Bradyrhizobium diazoefficiens: one gene and its partner. The protein of the gene in region 1 binds, or shares a complex with, the protein of each later gene. Links are inferred from orthologs where the notes say so. Each region holds a gene or a part of one and is shown on either strand. Other genes may lie near its edges.

What was found. The genes of interacting proteins can lie anywhere in the genome.
Region 2: the proteins of eno (region 1) and JJC00_RS21990 are in contact, whole or in part, in a solved structure (PDB 2FYM), measured with the Escherichia coli proteins. The link is inferred for Bradyrhizobium diazoefficiens from one-to-one orthologs.

Annotation. Positions count from the first base shown.
Region 1 is NZ_CP067102.1:4,205,617-4,213,555, forward strand. The notes cover bases 2,619-5,529. They hold eno (phosphopyruvate hydratase), read left to right. Parts: upstream 2,619-3,387; coding sequence 3,388-4,671; downstream 4,672-5,529. Other genes in these bases: JJC00_RS19590 (Vgb family protein), read right to left, coding at 2,619-3,211; JJC00_RS19600 (zinc-binding dehydrogenase), read left to right, coding at 4,706-5,529. Also shown: JJC00_RS19575 (serine hydrolase), read left to right, coding at 1-984; JJC00_RS19580 (universal stress protein), read left to right, coding at 1,231-1,683; queF (preQ(1) synthase), read right to left, coding at 1,733-2,185; more of JJC00_RS19590, read right to left, coding at 2,234-2,618; more of JJC00_RS19600, read left to right, coding at 5,530-5,845; JJC00_RS19605 (hypothetical protein), read right to left, coding at 5,823-6,041; JJC00_RS19610 (NADPH-dependent FMN reductase), read left to right, coding at 6,115-6,666; JJC00_RS19615 (FtsB family cell division protein), read left to right, coding at 6,775-7,092; JJC00_RS19620 (GAF domain-containing protein), read left to right, coding at 7,293-7,939. UniProt on the Escherichia coli protein: Catalyzes the reversible conversion of 2-phosphoglycerate (2-PG) into phosphoenolpyruvate (PEP). It is essential for the degradation of carbohydrates via glycolysis.
Region 2 is NZ_CP067102.1:4,703,932-4,707,554, reverse strand. It holds JJC00_RS21990 (Rne/Rng family ribonuclease), read right to left. Parts: upstream 3,291-3,623; coding sequence 201-3,290; downstream 1-200. UniProt on the Escherichia coli protein: Endoribonuclease that plays a central role in RNA processing and decay. Required for the maturation of 5S and 16S rRNAs and the majority of tRNAs. Also involved in the degradation of most mRNAs.

The sequences.
Region 1 (7,939 bases):
GATCAATTCGCATATTGCAATATCGGCTTTGTCGCGGCCGCGGAGGCGATGGCCCAATGTTCCGGCGCGACCTTTGATCGCTTGGTCGATCAGCACATCCTGCGTCCTCTCGGGATGACCGCCAGCAGGGTCGGCGGTTCGGCTGTAGTCACGGACAACGTGGCGGTGCCGCATTATCCGATCGACGGTGAGGTGCGGCCCGTTCCGGCGATGGTCACCGACAATCTTCTTGGCGCGCTGGGCATGATGATGAGCGCGCGAGATGCGGCACGATGGCTCGCTTTCCATCTCGGTGAACAAGCGCGCAGGTCAGCGATCGCGGAAACGCATCTGCTGCAGATCGCCAAACGCGACCGCCGCCTCGACGAAGGTTATGGTCTTGGCTGGTACGTCCGCAACCGACGCGTCCAGCATGAGGGGGCCCAGCGCGGATTCCGCGCCAACATCTGGTGCGATCTTGAGGCCGGGACTGGAATCTTCGTCGCCACGAATTTGGGCATCGGGAGGGCTCACTTCGCCATCACCAATCACATCATCCAACGCTGCCGCGGCGAAACCCTGCTCGACTGGATCGCCGAGATCGATCGGCTCGATCAGTGCGAGCTGAACCAGCGGATGGCGAGTTTTGTGCAGGAGCGGCGCGATCGACCGATATCATCGTCGGGCCTGCGGCTGAACGACTTCACGGGCACGTTTCGGCATCCCGGATTCGGCGTGCTACGCATCGACTCTCGCGGTGACCATCTGTGGTTTCGGATTGAGCACCTCTCCGGTTTCGATGGACCGCTGATGCGCTACTCGGCGATGGGCTTCGAGTACCAGGGCGACCGCGACTCGATGGCGTGGCCACCGCTTGCGATTCCGCGGGAGCCGCGCGGCGACTGTGCCCGGGTGCAGTTCAGAGCGGAGAACGGCGTCGTCAACGGGCTGGCTTGGTCGGATTGGTTCGGCACAGCCCACTTCTTTCGGGATCGGACCGGCTGAAGCCGGTGGTCAGGCTTCCAGCCCCGGCCGCGATTGGGCGCGACGCCTACAGCGTTGATCAACGCTCTATGCGAAGGCAATCGATCGAGCAGATGTGGCACTACAACGCGCGAAGCGAACGCCTCGCTGCGCCGCGAACTGTGCGCCGAGATATCGAGATTGAAATAAAAGCGGATAGACCCAAGGCCGGGATCGGACCATATTCAGAGGCATCACTTGCGGGGGCGAGCAGCAAGGAGCCACTGAATGTACGCCAATATCCTCTTGAGCACCGATGGTTCGGATGTCGCAAGAAAAGGCGTCGAGCATGGAATTGCTCTGGCAAAAGCCTTGAATGCCAAAGCGACCATCGTCACCGTGACTGAAGCGCTGCCGATCGATTATGGCGGCGGACACGATTCGGGATGGATTCCTTCGCAGGACGAGATTGCTAGCTTCGACGCGGCCTGCAAGGAACGGGCAGGCAAAGTGCTTGATCAAGCGCGAGCCATGGCAGACCGGAGCGGGCTGTCGGTCGAACTCTTGCATGTTCCGAATGCGCATCCGGCCACTGCGATTGTCGGAACGGCAAAGTCCAGAGGCTGCGATTTGATTGTCATGGCTTCTCATGGGCGTCGCGGCCTCAGGAAGCTGTTTCTGGGAAGTCAGACGTCCGAAGTTCTCGTCAACGGAAGCGTGCCGGTATTGGTCGTGCCGTAGTTGCTAGGGCTACGACGCGTTATTTCGCTCCGTCAGCCGAGGTCTCAAACTAGCCCCGGCCGCGATAGGGCGCGACGCCTTGCTCGGGCACCCACAGGCCTCTCGGCACGCGGCCGGTCTGCCAGAACACGTCGATCGGGATGCCGCCGCGCGGGTACCAATAGCCGCCAATGCGCAAGAATTTCGGCTTGATCTCGGCGGCGATGCGCTTGCCGATCATCACGGTGCAGTCCTCGTGGAAGGCGCCGTGGTTGCGGAAGCTCGCGATGTAGAGTTTCAGCGATTTCGACTCCAGCAGCCATTGGCCGGGCGCGTAGTCGATCATCAGATGGGCGAAATCGGGCTGGCCGGTCACCGGGCAGAGCGAGGTGAATTCCGGCACGGTGAAACGGACCAGATAATCCGCATCCTTTTGCGGATTGGGCACGCGGTCGAGCTGGGCTTGTTCCGGTGTGTGCGGCCATTCGACCGCGCGGCCGAGCTGGAGAGATTTTTTCGCCATCATAACGTCCTTTCGCAGACGTCGGGATGGACGCAAACGCTGTCGTCGTCAACCAGCGGCGGTTGTCTGAATCAGCACAATCCGGTCGTTGCCGGACTCGCAGCCCCAGAGTTCGCCCGGCCTGCCGTCGAGTTGGCGGACATTGGCATTGGCCCTGTCGCTGGCGAAGACGTTAAACTGCTCAGTCACTGGATCGAAACGGACAATCGCGTTGGCGGAAAAGTCCGTCAGCCAGACCTTGTCCCTGTCGTCGACATAGACGGCGTAGGTGCGGGGATGCTCGCCCGGCAGCTTCCAGGTTTTCCAGGAGCCGTCTGCCGGATCATGGACTGAGACATGGCCGCTGTTCCATTCGCTGACCCAGATTCGGCTCTTCGAATCCGACCAGACGCGCCGCGAGCCCTGGCCTGGGGTCGGCGGCTCGACGACATTGGCGTGGCCGGTTGCGAGATCGATCTTCGCGATGTAGCTGCCGGCGAGCGAGGCGTACCAGACATCGCCCTTCGGCGTCACAGCGATGCCGTAGGGACCGACGCCCTTGGGCGCGTTGAAGACGTCCATCGCGCCGGATTGCGGCGCGAGGCGGCCGTAATAGCCGGATTGGCCGGTGAACCAGTAGGTGCCGGCTCTGTCGAACACGCCGGTGTTGAGATTGGCGTCAGCGAACTTTTCGGGCAGGCGGAACAGCGTAACCTTGAGGTGGGACGGATCGACCCGCGCGATCGCGTTCTGGCCGCCCTCGGTGATCCAGGGCGCCCCGTCGGGGCCGATGGTCACGCCGTGCGGGGCGGCGCCGTCGCCGAGGCTGATCGTCTTCGAGGTGCCATCCTTGGGGTTGAGCCGGCCGAGCATGCCCGCGCCCTGTGCGGTGAACCAGACCGCGCCGTCTGGGGCGGGGGCGAGATCGTGCAGGCCGATGCCTGGGCTTATCGGGAAATATTTCGTCCGGAACGGGCCTTCCAGGGCGATACTTGGGCGGATTGCGAGGAGGGCTGTGCTCGAAGCAAGAAACTGGCGGCGATTCATGGCGTTACCCCGACTGTTTCAGATTGAGGTTGGACGCGCGGACCAGATGCCATGGAGCATAAGCCGAGGCTCTTCGCGCGTCAGTCGAACCGGCTCGCCCAAGCGTTCACATTTGCTTGCGCTCCGTGTAAGACCCGCGGCGAACCGATCAGCTCCAACGAACGGAAGTGCACATCATGACGGCCATCATCGACATCATCGGACGCGAAATCCTCGATAGCCGCGGCAATCCCACCGTCGAGGTCGACGTCGTGCTGGAAGATGGCGCGCTCGGCCGCGCCGCGGTGCCATCGGGCGCCTCCACCGGCGCCCATGAGGCGGTCGAGCTGCGCGATGGCGACAAGGCCCGCTATCTCGGCAAGGGCGTCACCAAGGCGGTCGGCGCCGTCAACGGCGAGATCTTTGAGGCCCTGAGCGGCCTCGATGTCGAGCAGCAGGCCCAGATCGACCAGATCATGATCGACCTCGACGGCACGCCGAACAAGAGCCGGCTCGGCGCCAACGCCATCCTCGGCGTCTCGCTCGCCTGCGCCAAGGCGGCCGCGAACTCGCTCGACATGCCGCTGTATCGCTACGTCGGCGGCACCTCGGCGCGGCTCTTGCCGGTGCCGATGATGAACATCATCAATGGCGGCGTGCATGCCGACAATCCGATCGACTTCCAGGAGTTCATGATCCTGCCCGTGGGCGCGTCGTCCTTCGTCGAAGGCCTACGCTATGGTGCGGAAGTGTTCCACACCCTGAAGTCGGAGCTGAAGAAGGCCGGCCACAACACCAATGTCGGCGACGAGGGCGGCTTCGCCCCGAACCTGCCGTCAGCGGACGCCGCGCTCGAATTCGTCATGAACGCCATCGGCAAGGCCGGCTACAAGGCGGGCACCGACATCGTGATCGGCCTCGACTGCGCCTCGACCGAGTTCTTCAAGGACGGCAAGTACGTCTATGAAGGCGAGGGCAAGACCCGTTCGATCTCCGAGCAGGCCAGGTATCTCGCTGACCTCGTCGGCCGCTATCCGATCGTGACCATCGAGGACGGCATGTCGGAAGACGACATGGACGGCTGGAAGGAGATCACCGACCTCATCGGCAAGAAGTGCCAGCTCGTCGGCGACGACCTCTTCGTCACCAACGTCAAGCGCCTCGCCGAAGGCATCAAGGCCGGCCGCGCCAACTCGATCCTGATCAAGGTCAACCAGATCGGCACGCTGACCGAGACGCTCGCCGCCGTCGAGATGGCGCACAAGGCCGGCTACACCTCGGTGATGTCGCACCGCTCCGGGGAGACCGAGGATTCCACCATCGCTGACCTCGCGGTCGCCACCAATTGCGGTCAGATCAAGACCGGCTCCCTTGCACGTTCCGATCGCACCGCCAAATACAACCAGCTCCTCCGCATCGAGCAGCAACTCGGCAAGCAGGCGCTCTACGGCGGCAAGGCGGCACTGAAGGCGCTGGCATAAGCCAGCGCTTGAACAAACATAGGGAGGGGTCGACATGAGCGACGGCAACATCGGACTGCAACTACGTTCGCTGATCAAGACAAGCGGAGAGCTCGAAATCTCGCTCGTCGACGTGCCGACCCCCGAGCCCGCGGACGACGAGGTCGTCGTCCGCATCGAGGCGGCGCCGATCAATCCGTCCGATCTCGGCCTGCTCGTCGGCGCTGCCGACATGAGCACGGCCAAGGCGTCCGGCACGAAAGAGGCGCCCGTCATCACCGCGAGGGTGCCTGATGGTGCGATGCGCGCAATGGGGGCGCGGCTCGACCAGTCCCTGCCGGTCGGCAATGAGGGCGCGGGCGTCGTCATCAAGACCGGCTCGTCCGATGCTGCGAAGGCGCTGATGGGCAAGACGGTCGCGATGATCGGTGGCGCCATGTACGCGCAGTACCGGACCCTGAAGGCGAGAGACTGCCAGCCGCTGCCCGAGGGCACGACGGCGGCCGAGGGCGCATCCTGGTTCGTCAATCCGCTCACTGCGCTCGGCATGACCGAGACGATGCGGCGCGAAGGCCACAAGGCGCTGGTGCATACGGCAGCCGCGTCCAATCTTGGCCAGATGCTGAACAAGATCTGCATCAAGGACGGCATCGGGCTCGTCAACATCGTCCGCAGCAAGGAGCAGGCGGAGATCCTGAAGAAGATCGGCGCGAAATACGTCGTCGATTCCAGCGTACCGAGCTTCCTGGACGATCTCACGGCCGCGCTGGTCGCGACCGGCGCGACCATCGCCTTCGATGCCATCGGCGGCGGCAAGCTCGCCGGCGACATCCTCAACTGCATGGAAATCGCGATCAACAAGACCGCGAAGGAATACAGCCGTTACGGCTCCAGCGTGCACAAGCAGGTCTATGTCTACGGCGCGCTCGATATCCGTCCGATCGAACTGCCGCGCGGCTTCGGCATGGCCTGGGGCGTCGGCGGCTGGCTCTTGACCCCGTTCCTGCAGAAGATCGGACCTGCCGACATCGGACGTCTGCGCCAGCGCGTCGTGAGTGAACTGAAGACCACCTTTGCCAGCCACTACACCAAGGTGGTGTCGCTTCAGGAAGCGCTCGATCCCGCCAACTTCGCGGTGTACGCCAAGCGCGCCACCGGCGAAAAATTCCTCATCAATCCGAATAAATCTTTGTGATCTGCGATCGGACGTCAACCAAAAGAAGTCTTGCCTTCTGAGCGAAGCGGGAGACCGCGTCGACGTGGAATCCGACGATCTGATCCTCTTTGCAGATTTGCACGAAAGCTTGGGCCGCCGCTTGGCGGCCCGATTGTTTGGGCGACGGTTTCAGAAACACAGCGTTTCCAAATTGCACCAGTTCATGCACTTGCATCCATCGATCCCGATCGCTTAAGTGCCGTTCGGCACTTCCTCTCAAGGTTCCAAGACAATCCAAGGAAAATCTGATGGCCTACAATATCGTCGTGATCGCCGGCAGCCTGCGCAAGGACGGCTTCTCGCTGAAGATCGCCAAAGCGCTCACCAAGCTCGCACCGGCTTCTCTCAAGCTCGAGGTCGTCACGCTCGAGGGCATCTCCTTCTTCAACCAGGACCTCGAAGGCGCGCCGCCGGCCGACTGGCTGGCCTTCCGCGAGAAGCTGCAGAAGTCTGACGGTGTCATCTTCGTCACGCCCGAATACAACCGCGCCATCCCGGGCGTGCTGAAGAACGCCATCGATGTCGCCTCGCGGCCCTATGGCAAGAGCTCGTTCAACGGCAAGCCGGTCGGCATCATCTCCAACTCGCCGGGCCCGCTCGGTGGCGTCAGCGCCGCCAAGACGCTCCAGAACATCCTGCCGGGCATCGCCGGCCCGATCATGCAGCAGCCCGAGATCTACCTGAACGCGGTCGGCGACGCCTTCGATGCCGAGGGCAATCTGGCGAAGGACTCACTGAAGGGCGTGCTCCAGGCCTATATCGACGCCTTCGCCGCGCACGTCGCCAAGCATCACGGCTGAGGCCGCTCGAGCCTCCGTCATGCCCGGGATAAGCCCCGGGCATGACGATCCGTAGTGCGGTCAGAAGCAATTAGCACTCCCTTAACCAAGCTGGCCCATCTTGCCAAAATGGTCTCCCGCGCGCGCCTCAAATCGATCCTGACCGGTCTCGCTCTCTATGCTATGGCGGCCGCCATCGTCGGCTATTTCGGCGTCAACGCCTATACCGGCAAATACGGCCTCAACGCCCGCCAGGAGCTCGACCAGGAGATCATCGCCCTGACCAGCGAGCTGGCCCAGCTCAAGCGCGAGCGCGCCCGGAGCGAGCAGCGCGTGTCGCTCTTGCGCACCGAGAAGATCGATCCTGACATGCTGGACGAGCGGGCGCGGTTCCAGCTCGATTATGTCAATCCGCACGATCTCGTTCGGATGATCCCGCAAAACTAGCGGTTTCCGCAGCATTCGAAACGGCGCACGAAAGCCGCCCCAATTGTTCCGAAAGTCGTAGAGCCGCGACCAGGCGGCCGCCTTGACGCCGGCGTGGCGAGGGGGGCATTCCTAGTTCGGGCGCGATGCCGCTTAAGGTTGACGGAGATCAATCGGGTTGCGCGAGGCGCCGCCTAGACTGCTGCCCGGAGGAAACGGTGATGGATGGGTCAATGCCCCGGCATCACGCGGCTCGTGTCGAAGCCGCCATCGCATCAGGCCAGGCGGCTCGCTCCGCGCTCGTGGCCTCGTGGCGCCGTTCGTCCCGATTGCATCATCTCGATCCTGCCGGCCGCGGCCTGCCGCTACGGCTGAGCGAAGCCGAGCTGCGACAGGCGCGCGAGCGCATCGCGCCGCTGCTCGCTGCCGCGCAAGGCGCCATGGACCGGCTCTATCAGGCCGTCGGTGCTGCCGGCTGCTGCGTGCTGCTCGCCGACGGCGAGGGCGTGCCGGTCGACCGCCGTGGCACGCCGGCCGATGACGCCACCTTCCGGTCCTGGGGATTGTGGACCGGCGCGCTCTGGAGCGAGGAGCACGAGGGCACCAACGGCATCGGCACCTGCGTGGTCGAGCAGCGTCCGCTGACGATCGACCGCGATCAGCATTTCTTCACCCGCAACACCCTGCTGAGCTGCACGGCCGTCCCAATCTACGACCACGAGGCAGCCTTTGCCGGCGTGCTCGATGTCTCCTCCTGCCGCGCCGACCGCACCGACGCCTTCTCCAACCTGATCGCTCTGGCAGCGGGAGAGGCGGCCAGGCGTATCGAAGCCGATCTGTTTCGCCGCGCCTTCGCCCATGCCCGCAT
Region 2 (3,623 bases), 500 kb from region 1 along the record:
ACGCCGGCGAGGGCCCGTCCGCCAAGGGCGTCTGTCTCTGCACCAGCGAGGCGCCCGATCTCTATGACCAGCTTCGCCAGATCGCATCGCGCGAGGCGACGCCGCTCGGTGACGACGAGCCACCGCCGTAACGCTCAGGCGAGGCTTGAAATGAAAAACGCCCGGCCAGGCCGGGCGTTTTTTTATTTGGATGTTTCGTTCTATTCGCCGCCGCCGAAACGGCGCGACCACCAGCCGGCGCGACGCGGCGCGGCCGGCGTCTCGTTTGCCGCTTCCGGCGCGGGCTCAGGCGCGGGCGGAGCAACCGGCTCCGGCGCTGCGGCCGCCGGCTCGCTCGGGCTGCTCGACAGGAAGCTCACCTTCTCGCGGACGGTGGAGCGGCGTCGTGCTGCCTTTTCGTCGGCTGCGGTTTCTTCCTCGACGACAGCAGCAGAAGGCGCGGGCTGGACCGGCGTTTCAACCGGTGCTGGCGCATAGGGCTCAGGCTGAGACATCTGCGGCGCAACCGGGGCGACGTGCTCCGAATGCGCAATCGACGGCGCCGTCTCGCTGCCGGCGCTGTCGAAATCGGCCACCGCGTCGGTTGCTTCCGACGGCGGATTGCCACCGAGCTCGTCGCCGATCGATCCGGCGAGACCTTCCTCGCCACCGCCGCGCCGACGGCGTCCGCCCCTGCGGCCACGCCGGCGGCGGCGCGCGTCTGCGCCCTGCTGTTCGCCACGGGCTGCCTGTTCCTCGCCTTCCTCGCCGTCCTGTTCGGACTCGGCGTCCTCTTCGCCTTCGCTGGCTGCCGCTACGGTCCCTTCAGGAGACGTTGGAGCGCCATCCTCGCGCGCCTCACCATCGCGCTGACCGCCGCGACCGCGACGACGCCGGCGGCGCTTGCGGCCGCGCTGGCCATCCTGCTCGGGCGCGGCATCGCCTGCGGCCTGTTCTTCGGTGAGACCTTCGGTTTCCTCGGTCTCGACCTCGGATTCCAGTTCGGAATCGAATTCCTCGTCGTCATAGGCTTCTTCAGCCAGCGGCGGCGGGCTTGCGGCTGCCTGCGCTGCGAGCAGCGCCTTGGCGGCTTCCAGCGTGTGCACCTGCTCGCCACGATCGATCACATAGGCCTGCGGTCCGCTGACGCTGGCATCAGCGATCACCGCCAGCGTGACCTTGAAGCCGTTTTCGAGATCGCGCAGATGGCCGCGCTTATGGTTCAGCACATAAAGCGCGACGTCGGTGCGGGTGCGGACCACGAGATTGTGGGTCGCGCCCTTCATCAGGATCTCTTCGAGGCCGCGCAGCAACTGCAGCGCCACCGAGGAGACCGAGCGGACGTGGCCGGTGCCGCCGCAATGCGGGCAGGGATCGGTGGAGGATTCCAGCACGCTGGCGCGGATGCGCTGGCGCGACATCTCGAGCAGGCCGAAATGCGAGATGCGGCCGACCTGGATGCGCGCGCGATCCTGGCGCAGGCAGTCGGACAACTTGCGCTCGACCGCGCGGTTGTTGCGCTTCTCGTCCATGTCGATGAAGTCGATGACGATCAGGCCGGCGAGGTCGCGCAGGCGGAGCTGGCGGGCGACCTCTTCGGCCGCCTCCAGATTGGTCTTGAGCGCGGTGTCCTCGATATGGTGCTCGCGTGTCGACCGTCCGGAGTTGACGTCGATCGAGACCAGCGCCTCGGTCTGGTTGATCACGATGTAGCCGCCGGAGCGTAGCTGGACGGTCGGCGAGAACATCGCATCCAGCTGGCTTTCGACACCCATCCGCGAGAACAGCGGCTGGCCGTCGCGATACTGCTTTACCGCACTGACATTGGCGGGCATCAGCATCTTCATGAAGTCGCGCGCTTCGCGGTAGCCGGATTCACCGGCGACTGAGATCTCGTCGATCTCCTTGTTGTAGAGGTCGCGCAGCGAGCGCTTGATCAGCGAGCCTTCCTCGTAGACCAGCGTCGGGGCCTGCGACTTCAGCGTCAGGTCGCGCACCGTCTCCCACATCCGGATCAGGTACTCGAAGTCGCGCTTGATCTCAGGCTTGGTGCGGGCGGCACCCGCGGTGCGCAGGATGATGCCCATGCCCTCGGGCACGTCGAGATCCTGCACCACTTCCTTCAGGCGCGAACGGTCCTGGGCGCTGGTGATCTTGCGGCTGATGCCGCCGCCACGGGCGGTGTTCGGCATCAACACGGCGTAGCGGCCGGCGAGCGAGAGGTAGGTCGTCAGCGCCGCGCCCTTGTTGCCGCGCTCTTCCTTGACCACCTGTACCAGCATCACCTGGCGGCGCTTGATGACTTCCTGGATCTTGTACTGGCGGCGCGGACGGAAGGTGCGCTCCGGCACTTCCTCCATCACATCGTCGCCGCCGACGGATTCGACGTGCTCCTCTTCGGCTTCCTCGCCGTCTTCATCGTCCTCGTCGTCTTCGTCGGCCCTCGCTTCCGCATCCTGATGCGAAGCTTCAGTGCTCTCACCGGCGGCATAGACGGCGTCGGCCGGCTCGGCAACGGAGGTCACGGCTTCGGCAAGAGCCTCGGCATGCGTTTCAGAAGCGGCGGCCTCTTGCGACTCGGCGACGGTCTCGGCCGCAACAGCGGGCTCGGCGCCGATCGCTGCGACGGGCGCGGGCGTCTCGTCGGCGTGATCATGGTCGTGATGATCGTGCTCGTGGTCATGACCATGATCGTCATGACCGTGAGTGTGATGATCCTCGTCATCATGGGCGTGCTCATGATCGTCATGCTCGTGATCATGATGATCGTGGTCGTGACCTTCGTGCTCGCCGTGATGCTCGGCATCGGCGTGCAGGTGCTCGCCCTCATGCGCAGTGCCGTCGGCATGCTCCGGCAGGGCCTGGCCCTCGACCGGCTGAGCGACCGGATCGGCGCCGGCGTCGAGGCCCTCGACGATGTCGCTGCGGACGCGCTCGCCATGACTGCGGCGGCGGGAGTTGCGGTGGCGCGAGCGCCGGCGGCCGTGAGAGCGGTTCTCGCTCTCTTCCTCGGCCTCGCGATGGGCCTGTTCTTCGGCCTCGATCAGCGCCTGCCGGTCGGCGACCGGGATCTGGTAGTAGTCGGGATGGATTTCGCTGAAGGCGAGGAAGCCGTGGCGGTTGCCACCATATTCAACGAAAGCGGCCTGGAGCGAGGGTTCGACCCTTGTGACCTTGGCGAGGTAGATATTCCCGCGCAGTTGCTTGCGTTGCGCGGTCTCGAAGTCAAACTCTTCGACACGATTGCCGCGGACCACGACGACCCGGGTCTCTTCCGGGTGGGTGGCATCGATCAACATCTTGTTGGGCATGTCTTAACTCTTGGCGGCGGCGGGCGCGATCGACCGTGGGCGCGAAGAGCGCTGCCGGGTGACGCGACGGTCCACCTGATTCGGGGGTGAGGGGAAGGCCGAAACGCCGTCTCTCGCGCCTTGCCGAATCGGAAGCTTCAGGACCGAAGCGGCGCGCGGGATTTTCACTCCGCAGCGTCGCGAATTGTCCTTCAGAATTCGTCGGCACAGTCTGGCGCATCAAGCGTCGGCCCGTATGAAACATTGGGCGGCGGGGCCGCCCCTAATCAGCTGCTGCTGGCCAGGCATGGCGCGTGAGCGCTCGCCTTGGGATATCGAACCGCCCCCTTGGGA